2 regions of the Cellulosilyticum sp. I15G10I2 genome follow, and region 1 is predicted to be linked to the other one. Evidence: a T-box and tRNA genes for the amino acid it is inferred to sense, from the RefSeq annotation. Region 1 holds a T-box; the other holds one or more tRNA genes.
What was found. A T-box is a leader RNA that pairs with one kind of tRNA and senses whether it is charged. The one in region 1 lies ahead of thrS (threonine--tRNA ligase), so its partner is inferred to be a tRNA-Thr.

Region 1 (6,457 bases):
AGTGGAACAATACCGATTTGCTCGCCTTCTGCTCCTATGAGTCTCACTTCTTTGTCACGAATTTGTTCATTAATCATTGATTCGTTAATAATGGGCACCTCCTAAAAATATTTGCCTGTATAATTATAATCACCCTTAAGCGTATGGGTGTGACGCTCGTAATAATAGCCATTTCTCATTATCTGATATTTTTATATACAAATAAAGTGGATAGCCGAAACTATCCACTTCTTATAATTCATACTAAAAAACGTTATGTCACATGTTATTTAATTTACATGTTATTAGTATGACCTTACGAGCACTGTCGCTGCAAGGTGAGAAGAAATAGCTTCTACTTGTTTTGTTTACAACACATAAAATATTATCATAGAATAGATAGGCTGTCAACCCTTATCTAAACTATTATTTTTCTTCTTGTACCTGCATATCTAGTATATAATTATATTTTTCTTTGATTTCTTTTTCAACACGCTCTGCAAAGTCTGTAAGTGCATGTGCACCTTCATCGCCTTTTTGTCTGCTTCTTACTGAGACCTTCTTGTTTTCCATCTCATCGGCTCCTACTACTAGGATATAAGGCACTCTTTCCATCCGCGCTTCTCTAATCTTGTATCCAATCTTTTCTGTACGATAGTCTGCTGCTACTTTTATACCTTTAGCTTTAAGTGTATCTACCACTTCCTGTGCATAGTCAGCATATTTATCGGAAATAGGAAGAACTTTCACCTGCATAGGCGCAAGCCATGTTGGGAAACATCCTGCATATTTTTCAATAAGCATAGCCAGTGTTCTTTCATAGCATCCAATTGACGTACGGTGAATAATGAAAGGATGCTGTTTATTACCATCTTTATCAACATAAGTCATTCCTAGACGCTCGCCAAGTGCAAAATCTATTTGAACTGTGATCATAGTATCTTCTTTACCATGAACATTTTTAAACTGTATATCAAGTTTTGGACCATAGAACGCAGCTTCTCCTTCTGCTTCTGTATAATCAATGGCCAGATGGTCTAAAATATTTCTCATAATATTTTCTGTTTTTTCCCAAGCAGCTGGATCATCAATATACTTCTCTGTATTATTAGGATCCCATTTAGAAAATCTATAGCTAATATCCTCTTCAATACCAATTGTCTTCATAACATAGTTAATAAGCTCTATAACACCTTTAAATTCTTCTTCGAGTTGTTCCGGCGTACAAACAAGATGGCCTTCTGATATAGTAAACTGTCTTACACGAATAAGCCCGTGCATTTCTCCTGAAGATTCATTTCTAAATAAGGTAGAAGTTTCACCATAACGAATCGGCAAATCTCTATAGCTGTGCTGTTCTGAGTTATAAATGGTAAACTGGAACGGACAAGTCATAGGACGCAGGGCCATAACTTCTTTATCTTTTTCTTCATCCCCCAGTACAAACATACCCTCTCTATAATGATCCCAGTGGCCTGATGCTTTATAAAGATCGCTTTTTGCCATAAACGGTGTTTTTGTAATCACATAGCCTCTTTTTTCTTCTTCATCTTCAATCCATCTTTGCAGGGTTTGAATGATTCTAGCGCCTTTTGGCATAAGAAGTGGAAGGCCTTGACCAATTTTATCATCCGTTGTAAAGAGTTTAAGTTCGCGGCCGAGCTTATTGTGATCACGTTTTTTAGCCTCTTCTAATTTTTCAAGATGTGCCGCAAGATCAGCTTTTTTAGTAAATGCTGTTGCATAAATACGTGCAAGCATTTTATTCTTCTCATTGCCTTTCCAGTAAGCACCTGCTGAACTAAGAATTTTGAAAGCCTCTACAGGCTTTGTACTCATAAGGTGTGGTCCCGCACATAGATCGATAAACTCACCTTGTTTATAAAAAGTAATGATCTCTCCTTCTGGAAGGTCATTAATGAGCTCTACTTTATAAGTTTCCTCTGCAGCTTCCATGAGTTTAATCGCTTCATCTTTTGGAAGTTCAAATTTTTCTATAGGTAACTTTTCCTTAACGATCTTTTTCATTTCAGCTTCAATTTTAGTAAAGTCTTCTTCTACAAAGGCTCTGTTAAAATCAAAATCATAGTAAAAACCATCTTCTATAGCTGGCCCTATTGCAAGTTTAGCTGATGGGTAAAGTCTTTTTACCGCTTGTGCTAAAATGTGAGACGCTGTATGACGAAATGTTCTTTTGCCCTGTGCATCATTAAAAGTTAGGATTTCTAAATCACAGTTTTCATTTAAAACTGTTCTAAGATCTACTACCTCTCCATTTACAACCCCTGAACAGGCAACTCTTGCAAGTCCCGCACTTAAGTCTTCAGCTACTTCAAGTACACTTATGCCTTCTTGATACTCTTTAATCGATCCATCTTTCAATGCTACTTTTATCATATTATTTCTCCTCTCATAGTGCTTATGTTATTTTTTATTTTTTATATTGATAGCTACAATCAATTGTCCTAGGTGACGCTAATATGCAAAGAAAAACAAAATCCCTCTAAGCAGATTCTTACTTACTTTGGCATACAAAAAACTCCCGTCCCTTTTTAAATATAAATATATTTAAAAAGGGACGGGAGACTCTATTCCCGCGGTTCCACCCTCATTGTTTCATCTACTTAGAAACCACTCATTCTACTTAACTATAACGTTGTTAACGGATTGTTATCACTCCAAGATGGTCTTCACTTATAGTCTTTAAAAATGCTCACACCAATGCATCTTCTCTCTGAAAAAGTTAAATAAGCTACTGTTCTTTTCATCGTTTTAAATCTATTCATTTTAATGTATTTATTGTAATCAATCCGCTTCTAGATGTCAATATGTTTATGACTTAATCGTACTGGCATTATCTGTACAATTCTCGCAGCCTTTGCAATATCTCATATTAATACCGAATATCCCCTCCAAAGTTTTAATAAACTGCGGATACTTTGCTCTTTGTCTCTGGTGTACAATAATTCTTCTGGGACATATGGTAATTAATATATTCATAATAAGATCTTCTTTGTTGAAACTACTTTCTCCTAGCAGTTCTTCACAATACGCCTTCGTATATAACTCTGTTACTTCTTCCATATATTCATTATGAAGACTCATCTCCCCATTTTTTTTATAAATTAAATGAATAACATCTTCCAAAGGGTTATTTAACGGACTCATTTCTTTTACCATCTTTATAAACTTGATAATATCCTTTTTCAATAGATAGTCTTCAACAAACTGCTCTAAAATATCTGCCAAAATAACTTTATACCTATACGTCCTAAACCGAAGCCAGCCGTCTATATTTATTTCCTGATTTTCTTTTAAAGCCTCTAATAAAGGCATGTAAACTAAATAATAAGTAAGTGCAGAAAAACCTTCTTGCACTGCTAAATAATTATTAGTCACAAATTTTCTTTTTATTTCTTTTTTGTCTGTCGGTAAAAGATCTTTTCTTTGCATCAAAAAATCTTTTGTAACTTGTATAATACCTTCTGTTTGAACAATATCACATATAACCTGGGCAAAAGTTTCTATCGTATCTATTTCAAATGGCTTTATAGAATAATTCAGCCTGCATATCTCTCCATCTTGGGTAATTTCACAGGTATTTATGATTTCATCTTGGTCTTCAAGTTCTTTAATTTTTTCGAGTAGCTTATGCTTATATTTAGTTGTATAGAACACACATCGACACATGCTATATACCTCTGAATGTAGTTCTCTAATCATTATATAACTTTTAACTTGTCAGCTTTCATTGTCTTATCAATTAATTCTATCATACTGCTAGGATTTTTTTATTTTACAAAGCTTCAATTATTTTTTCTATTTCATCTTTTGAAAAATCATACTTTTGATTGCAAAAGTGACATACAATCTCAATGTTCTCTTCTTCACTTGCTATTTCCTCGAGTTCTTGTCTGCCTATACTGATCAGTCCCCGTTCCATACGGTATTTTGAACAGTCGCATTTAAAGTCTACTTCTGTTTTTTCCATGATCTCTATATCTTCTAAAAGCCGCTTTATAATTTCTTCTATCGTTTCTCCTGCATCTAAATAAGTCGTGAGAGAAGTGAAGTTTTTTAAATTATTTTCAAGTTCAGTAATCGCTTCATCCTTTGCATCTGGGAGCACTTGTATAATAATCCCTCCCGATTGCTTGATACTGTAATCGACATCTACTAACACCCCTAAGATCACCAAAGAGTTTGTTTGCTCTGAAACTGCAAAATAAAAAGTAAAGTCTTCTGCTATTTCTCCTGAGAGCATGGCAACTTGTCCTGTATAAGGCTCTTTTAGTCCAAGGTCTTTAATGACTGTCATCATCGCATTGCCTATTGCTCCACTGACATCTAATTTACCATCCGGCTTATTGGGGATGTCTACTTGTGATTGATAAGGATAGCCTTTTGCATATCCCTTGCCGTCTGCTTCGACAACAATGCCCCCTATCGGGCCATCTCCCTTTATAGAAATACTTACTCTGTCAGTATCTCTTTTAAGCATACACCCCATCATAGCAGCTCCAGTCATCGTTCTTCCTAAAGCAGCTGAAACAACAGGTGTTGTTTGATGATTTTCACAAGCTTTACTTATCATGTTTTTTGTATTTGCTCCAAAAAATCTAAAGTTTCTCTCTTTATCCGTTCCTCTTATGATATAATCTTTCATGCTTACTATTCCTTTCTTTTTCCTTGTTCTCTTACAACAAAGGTTGCTCTTAATGTATTTTCATGATAAGGCTTATGGGTATAATCATCATAAATGCCCATAAGTTCAAGTCCAGCTTCATCTAAAAGCGATTTTACCTTGTCTATGCTATAGGCTTTTTGGTAATGATATTCCTCAGTTCTTGTATAGTGTCCTTGTTCATTTTTAATAAAAAAGTTAACGACAAATTCATTAACAGCTTCTTCTTCATCATAATAATTCTCCCATATATAAGCTGCATCTTCAGTCTGCTCAGCAAAAGTTTTATCTGCCAGGATACTTTCATATTTATAGGATGTGCTTATATCAAAGATAAACAATCCTCGAGGTTCTAGGTAATTATTGATCCACTTAAATGTATTAAGCAGCTGTTCTTCTTCTAAAAGATAATTCATGCAATCACAAGCACTATAAATCAGATCTACTGTACCATATAGTTCAAATTCACTCATATCCTGCATTAAATATAATATATTGTGCTTATTGGCCGTAGCATTTTCTCTAGCCACCATCAACATTTCTTCTGAGTTATCAATACCTATCACTTGAATATCACGCTCAGCAAACAAAGTACACATTTTGCCTGTGCCGCATCCTAAATCACATACGATACGGGGGGTAATATGATATTTGTTTAGGTAATGATCTATAAAGCCTGTCCACTTTTCATAGGGTATATCTTCCATAAAAGTATCATATACTTTTGCAAATTCACTGTAGGCTTCCATATTTTTCACCTCAACTCTATCTCTACTTTTTAACAACTTATTATAGCCTATTTACAGCCTATTTATCTAGAGGTGATTTTTTAGAAAGCCTATATTCTTCAAAAAATTGATCAATTTATACTTGATTAGGGTAATCATCCAATATATCGGGGGCATAAAGTTCATCTGTTTCTGAGAGCAGGTCACTTAAATCCCCCGGGCACTTTAGTGCTCTTTCTAAGACTAATTGTTTTAGAAAAAGCATCATCGCTTTAGCATCTTCTTTTGCTGAAAATGTTTCATTAACTTTCCTCTCAACTTCTTCTAAGTCATATATTTTACAAGCACGGTCTGTTCCACCTATAAGAAGCCCTTCATCTCTAACATTTTGTATACTAAGTTCATCATAGTCCAAATCTCTTCTGCGGCATATATTGAGCATATCTTCACTATAATATTGTTGTATATACTCCGCTACCCGTTGTTTCCCTTGTATTCTTACAACTTCATAATCCGGTGTTATTACTATATATTGGCTCATTGGCTTCATCCTTTCTTTTTTACTGAGGTTAGTATTTGGCGACTAATGTTATTCCATACGTACTTATAAACATTATTAACATTTTTTCTTACTTGGTATATTTCTTATCTGTTAAACTATTTTTTGCATTAAAATATGCCCAGTACACACACTCAAAATTTCATGTGCACTAGACATATTGGTTAAGAAATAGTCATTACTACAATAAGCTTATGATAAAACTTATGCTACAGCTTATGCTGTAACCTCTGTTATAACGATACTTGCCTGTGTTGTAACTGCTGTACTGTAAGTTACTGCTGCGCCGCTGATATTTACAAGCCTAACTAGAGCAGGAGCGCTTCCTACTGTTATTAATGCATTACCATCTACCTGTAAGGGTGATACTGCTATTGCTGGTGGTATAGGAAATGACCCTGCGACTGACCCTGGTACGCCGTCAATCGTTTGTACTGCAAAAGTAATTGCTGGTGTACCCATCAGAACCGCCCCCGCTACCCACCATGTAATAGAGTAGGTGCCTGG
Region 2 (6,457 bases), on a different contig from region 1:
GTACTGGCGCTTGGGGCCTTTGGACTTTTTATCCCAATATAATCTTTAATAAATGAAGAGTGTCCACAAAGTATTGTGGACACTCTTCATTTATATAATTAATTTTTGTGCGAATAATGGTTGATGTTAAATTACATCATCCCCATACCGCCCATGCCGCCCATACCACCTGCTGGCATAGCTGGTTCATTTGATTTAATATCTGCTACAATACACTCTGTTGTTAAGAATGTAGCTGCTACTGATGTAGCGTTTTGAAGAGCACTTCTTACAACTTTAGTTGGGTCAATAATGCCGCCTTCGATCATATCTACATAGTCTTCTGTAAGTGCATTAAAGCCCATTCCTTTTTGAAGTTCTTTAACTTTATTGATAATAACTGCTGGTTCAAGACCTGCATTAGATACGATTTGACGAAGTGGAGACTCTAGTGCTTTTAAGATGATACGTACTCCTGTTTTTTCGTCTCCTGATTTATCAGCAATAAGTTTTTCAACTTCTTTAATAATATGAATATAGGTGCTTCCACCACCAGCAATAATACCTTCTTCTACTGCTGCACGGGTTGCTGCAAGCGCATCCTCTATACGAAGTTTTCTTTCTTTCATTTCAGTTTCTGTAGCAGCCCCAACTTTGATCACTGCCACACCACCTGCAAGTTTCGCAAGTCTTTCTTGAAGTTTTTCTCTATCGAAATCTGATGTTGTTTCTTCTATTTGACGACGAATTAAAGATACTCTGTTTTTGATATCTTCTTTATCTCCAGCACCATCTATAATAACTGTGTTTTCTTTGTTTACTTTGATGCTTGCTGCACGGCCTAAGTGTTCTACCGTAGCTTCTTTAAGGTCTAGACCTACTTCTTCTGATATTACTGTTCCACCTGTAAGTGTTGCAATATCTTGAAGCATTTCTTTTCTTCTATCTCCAAAGCCTGGTGCTTTAACAGCCACACAGTTAAATGTACCACGTAGTTTATTAACTACTAATGTAGATAAAGCTTCACCTTCTACATCTTCTGCAATAATGAGAAGACGTGCGCCTGTTTGAACAATTTGCTCAAGGACTGGTAAAATTTCTTGAATATTAGTGATTTTTTTATCTGTAATTAAAATATATGGATTTTCCATAACAGCTTCCATTTTCTCTGTATCTGTTACCATATAAGCAGATAAATAACCTCTGTCAAATTGCATACCTTCTACGACATCTAACTCAGTAATCATTGTTTTTGATTCTTCTACAGTGATTACACCATCATTAGATACTTTCTCCATAGCATCAGCAATGAGATTTCCTACTTCATCATCACCTGCTGAAATAGCAGCTACTCTTGCGATATGATTTTTACTGTCTACAGGTTTACTCATGCCTTTAATAGCATCAACTGCTACAAGAGTTGCTGCTTGCATACCACGACGAATAATAATTGGATTTGCACCTGCTGCAACATTTTTAAGCCCTTCTGTGATCATAGCTTGAGCAAGTACTGTCGCTGTTGTTGTACCGTCTCCTGCTACGTCATTTGTTTTTGTTGCAACTTCTTTTACAAGTTGTGCACCGATATTTTCAAATGGATCTTCGAGTTCTATTTCTTTTGCTATAGATACTCCATCATTTGTAATAAGAGGTATACCATATGATTTATCTAATACAACATTACGACCTTTTGGTCCTAAAGTTACTTTTACTGCATCTGCTAATTGATCTACTCCTGATTGAAGTGATTTTCTAGCTTCTATTCCAAAACGAATTTGCTTTGCCATTTTTATATTGCCTCCCTTTAATTATTCTACAATTGCTAAAATATCGCCTTGCTTAACGATAACGTATTCTTCTTTATCTACTGTTACATCTGTACCTGCATATTTAGAGTAAATCACTTTATCTCCAACTTTAACTTGCATTTCTACCTTTTCACCATCTACAATGCCACCAGGTCCTACTGCTACTACAACAGCTTCTTGTGGTTTTTCTTTTGCAGTACCTGTTAAGATAATGCCTGATTTTGTTTTTTCTTCAGCTTCAAGGTGTTTGATAACAACTCGATCTGCTAATGGTTTTAAATTCATTAAGAAAGACCTCCTTTTATATAGTTATAAATAATTTTTGTGGTTTTGTTAGCACTCACTTTGATAGAGTGCTAATCATATTTATAATATTATGGTATAAATTACATTTATGCAAATGTAATTTTTTACGATTTTAATATTTTTTAATCACTTTTGATTAAATTTCTTTTATTTTCTTTTGTTTTTAGCCTTTTTCACTCGTTTTTATTTTATTATTTAAAAAGATTATTTTCTCTTCCATAAAAAAATAAATACTGCTGTGCATAGCCTGCTAAGTCTCCAAAGTACTCTTTTGCAAAGCTTTGTATTTCAGATAAATTTACATCTTTGCCTTTAAAGTATATCCCTTCTATTACTCTTTTAATCCATACATCTGTAGGAAAAACCTCTGTTTTTGAATAAGCGAATAATAATATACAATCTGCAATCTTAGGGCCTACACCTTTTACTTGCATAAGTTTTTCTTTAGCTTCTTCTGCTGAGAGAAGATAAAGGTCATTTAAAATAAGTTCTCCATTTAAGACTTTTTGGCAAGCATCTAAAATATAGGGTGCTCTAAAACCAACCTTACATGCTCTTAAATCTTCTTCTTTTGCATGAGATAGCTGTTCAGGTGTAGGAAAGGTATAATAAGCTTTACCATATTCATCATATTCATCGATAGGTAAGCCAAATTGCTGTGCTATATTTCTTATGCATTGTTTAATGTGCGGAATGGCTTTATTTTGAGACAAGATAAAAGATATAAGCATCTCCCAAGGGTCTTGTTTAAGAATTCTTATCCCACTGCCAAACGCTATAGCTTGTGACATATAGTCATCCTTTTGAGAAAGCTTTTGTACAATATCTTTATAGTCTGTAGTAATGTCTAAATATCTACTCCATATTTCTTCTAGTTCACCAAGATTAGTATTGTGCACAAGTACGCTGTTACTGTCTTCCTGCTGGATTATTTTGATAATCTTATTTTTTGCATTTAATAAATAACTACTGTCTGATATTTTTTCAAATCGAAATACTTGTCCGCTTTCCAAGATCTGCCTTATGTCAAAATAGTCTACATTCTCCAGCATTACAACATTTTTCATGTTTACACGCCCTTTTCACTTGACTTCTTTGATATTATTTTTATTATACCTACTCCCTGCTTTATTTGATAGCCTTAAAAGTTATAATGTGAAAATTTTTATATTTTATACTCTTAATATGTTATAATATATAGAGAAACAACCTATAAACCTGAGTTTATTCATTACTATAATCTTGTTTCTCTGAATAATTTCACATTAAATAACATCGTTAATAAGTTAAAGTTTAAAATGTGGAATCTATAATATAAAATAAGCAGAAGGGAGTTTTATATGAAAGATACGATTTATACTATTCCTTTAACAGATGCTTTTAAAGCAGAAGATGAATGTCCTTTTTGCTTTATAAAGCGCAAACTAGAGCAAGATACCCTTTCTTTTATACTAGGCTGTGCTTATATGGAAGATGATATTAGAGAAAAAACAGATCATATGGGGTTTTGCAAAGAACATTATAAAAAAATGTATGAGTATGGCAATCGTCTTGGCATGGCACTTATGCTACACACCCACTACGTGCAGCTCCAAAAAGGTTTGAAGAAAAAAATAGCTACTTATGCCCCCTCTCATTCTGGCTTCTTGTCCAAGTTTAAAAAGACAAGATCTTTAGAAGAACCTTCCAATAGTGCTCTTAGTGATTGGATCAAAGATCAAAATAAAAGTTGTTATGTATGTGATTCTATTGATAAAAACTTTAAAAGATATATGGATACCTTTTTTCACCTTCTAACGCATAGCGAAGATTTCAAACAACTCTTTATGAATTGTAAAGGGTTTTGCATTTCTCATTTTGGAGATATATTAACACTTTCTGATATAAAATTTTCAAATAAAGAAAAAGAAGTCTTTTATCCCATTTTATTTAACATGATGGAAGAAAATCTAAAAAGAATAGAAAAGGATATTTCTTGGTTTATAGATAAATATGACTATAAAAATAGTAACGCTGACTGGAAAACATCTAAAGACGCTATCCCTCGCGGTATTCAAAAGCTTGCCGGTATTTATGTACAAGATCCACCTTTTAAAGAAAAATAGACGCTATAATAAAAGTAAGGCATACTAGATTAGTGTGCCTTACTTTATGCTCTGCTATAATATGAGTGAGACTTATCTGCTATAGATAAAACATCTTAATACCAATTAAAATAATAGCTATATCTGCGAATATATGCACTGTCCATGAATTAAGAATGCTATTTGTTTTAGTATCTAAATAATTAAAAATAAGCCCTCCACCGAATAGTCCTATAAGTATAAGAGCCATAATAGGCATACTAAACCAAGTTTTAAATATGGCTACATGATATACTGAAAAAAGCAGCGCAGAAAAAATATAAGCAAACTTTTCATATCCTTTATTATACAGTGATAAAAAGATAAATCCCCTAAAGAAATACTCTTCAAGAAAAGAGTTGCCAAAAATAATATACACTGCAATAAATGGAAAAGTTCTGGCATTAATGCTTGATGTTGCCATTAGCTCACTAGCAATTAAATCTAGGTCTATATAGGCTTTCATAATAACGTATGTTGTAAGTATCACTGCTACCACGCCTATTCCTAACATTACAGCTGTTTTAATCTTCTTTATATCCCCTTTAAGAAAGAGGACTTCTTCTATAGGCACATGTTCTACTAATGTACAGTACGCAATAGGCAATGCACTAAAGAAAACTATTTTAACTGTTGCAGCCACCACGTAATTCATCGTTATATATTGCTGTAAACTATAAACCATACTGCCGCCTATACATGCTACACAAGCTATTAAACATATTCTTATTGTATTTCCCTTCATACTTTTCACCATCTTCTCCTAATAATTTTAAATTCTAAAACAAGCTATACTATTGAGCTTAATAGTATAGCTTGTTTTTATGCTTAATTTTATAGTTTTAGAAACGTTCTTTATAAATGGACCCTCGGGGACTCGAACCCAGGACCGTCCGGTTATGAGCCGGATGCTCTAACCAACTGAGCTAAGGGTCCATATTAAGCCGACGATCGGACTCGAACCGATAACCTGCTGATTACAAGTCAGCTGCTCTGCCAATTGAGCCACGTCGGCGTATTTAGTTTATCATATACTTGATGTGTCTCACTTGGCAGAGTACCTCTGCCTCTCGACCAAAGTACGGTCTTCGCATGAATTGAGCCACGTCGGCGTATTTAGTTTATCATATACTTGATGTGTCTCACTTGGCAGAGTACCTCTGCCTCTCGACCAAAGTACGGTCTTCGCATGAATTGAGCCACGTCGGCATATTTAGTTTTATATACATATTAACTTTAAAGCAATAAAAAACGTGCGCAAAAGGATTCGAACCCTCGGCCTTCTGATCCGTAGTCAGACGCTCTATCCAGCTGAGCTATGCGCACATAGTATTAACATATATTAAATTTAATATTTATATAAAATTGAAAAAACGTGCGCAAAAGGATTCGAACCCTCGGCCTTCTGATCCGTAGTCAGACGCTCTATCCAGCTGAGCTATGCGCACATTAAAAATATTATGCTTTTAAAAAGCAAAAAAAATATGCCCGAGACCGGAATCGAACCGGTACGGGAGGTAAGTCCCGCAGGATTTTAAGTCCTGTGCGTCTGCCAGTTCCGCCACTCGGGCATATCATGGTCGCTATAGGGCTCGAACCTATGACCCTCTGCTTGTAAGGCAGATGCTCTCCCAGCTGAGCTAAGCGACCATATTTGCAGTGAATAGACCTAATAGTTAAATATTATTTATTCACTAACGACCCAGAAGGGACTCGAACCCTCGACCTCCGCCGTGACAGGGCGGCGTGCTAACCAACTGTACCACTGGGCCAAACATTTTGACTTAATAATTTTAGATGGACCCTCGGGGACTCGAACCCAGGACCGTCCGGTTATGAGCCGGATGCTCTAACCAACTGAGCTAAGGGTCCATATCTAAGCCGACGATCGGACTCGAACCGATAACCTGCTGATTACAAGTCAGCTGCTCTGCCAATTGAGCCACGTCGGCGTATTAAGTTGTCATATACTTGATGTGTCTCACTTGACAGAGTATCTCTGCCTCTCAGACCAAAGTCCGGTCTTCGCATGAATTGAGCCACGTCGGCGTATTAAGTTGTCATATACTTGATGTGTCTCACTTGACAGAGTATCTCTGCCTCTCAGACCAAAGTGCGGTCTTCGCATGAATTGAGCCACGTCGGCATATTAAGTTGCTAATACTTGATTTTTATAGCTTTATTAAGCTAATGACCCATAGGAGAATCGAACTCCTGTTACCGCCGTGAAAGGGCGGTGTC

Region 2: it has a tRNA-Thr gene. The T-box ahead of thrS (threonine--tRNA ligase) is inferred to sense a tRNA for this amino acid. The anticodon was not compared.

What each region holds. Positions count from the first base shown of each region.
Region 1 is NZ_FMMP01000022.1:10,906-17,362, reverse strand. It holds gene infC (translation initiation factor IF-3) at 1-77, opposite strand, end outside; gene thrS (threonine--tRNA ligase) at 406-2,376, opposite strand; T-box leader at 2,551-2,756, opposite strand; gene ytxC (sporulation protein YtxC) at 2,812-3,657, opposite strand; gene hslO (Hsp33 family molecular chaperone HslO) at 3,776-4,645, opposite strand; gene BN3326_RS18315 (class I SAM-dependent DNA methyltransferase) at 4,651-5,412, opposite strand; gene BN3326_RS18310 (hypothetical protein) at 5,528-5,932, opposite strand; gene BN3326_RS22110 (hypothetical protein) at 6,167-6,457, opposite strand, start outside.
Region 2 is NZ_FMMP01000016.1:190,319-196,775, forward strand. It holds gene BN3326_RS16195 (undecaprenyl-diphosphate phosphatase) at 1-42, shown strand, start outside; gene groL (chaperonin GroEL) at 132-1,766, opposite strand; gene BN3326_RS16205 (co-chaperone GroES) at 1,788-2,072, opposite strand; gene BN3326_RS16210 (DNA-3-methyladenine glycosylase family protein) at 2,285-3,160, opposite strand; gene BN3326_RS16215 (DUF6062 family protein) at 3,434-4,198, shown strand; gene BN3326_RS16220 (CPBP family intramembrane glutamic endopeptidase) at 4,278-4,961, opposite strand; tRNA gene BN3326_RS16225 (tRNA-Ile) at 5,079-5,152, opposite strand; tRNA gene BN3326_RS16230 (tRNA-Thr) at 5,159-5,231, opposite strand; tRNA gene BN3326_RS16235 (tRNA-Arg) at 5,469-5,542, opposite strand; tRNA gene BN3326_RS16240 (tRNA-Arg) at 5,591-5,664, opposite strand; tRNA gene BN3326_RS16245 (tRNA-Leu) at 5,702-5,787, opposite strand; tRNA gene BN3326_RS16250 (tRNA-Val) at 5,794-5,866, opposite strand; tRNA gene BN3326_RS16255 (tRNA-Asp) at 5,915-5,988, opposite strand; tRNA gene BN3326_RS16260 (tRNA-Ile) at 6,015-6,088, opposite strand; tRNA gene BN3326_RS16265 (tRNA-Thr) at 6,096-6,168, opposite strand; tRNA gene BN3326_RS16270 (tRNA-Glu) at 6,408-6,457, opposite strand, start outside.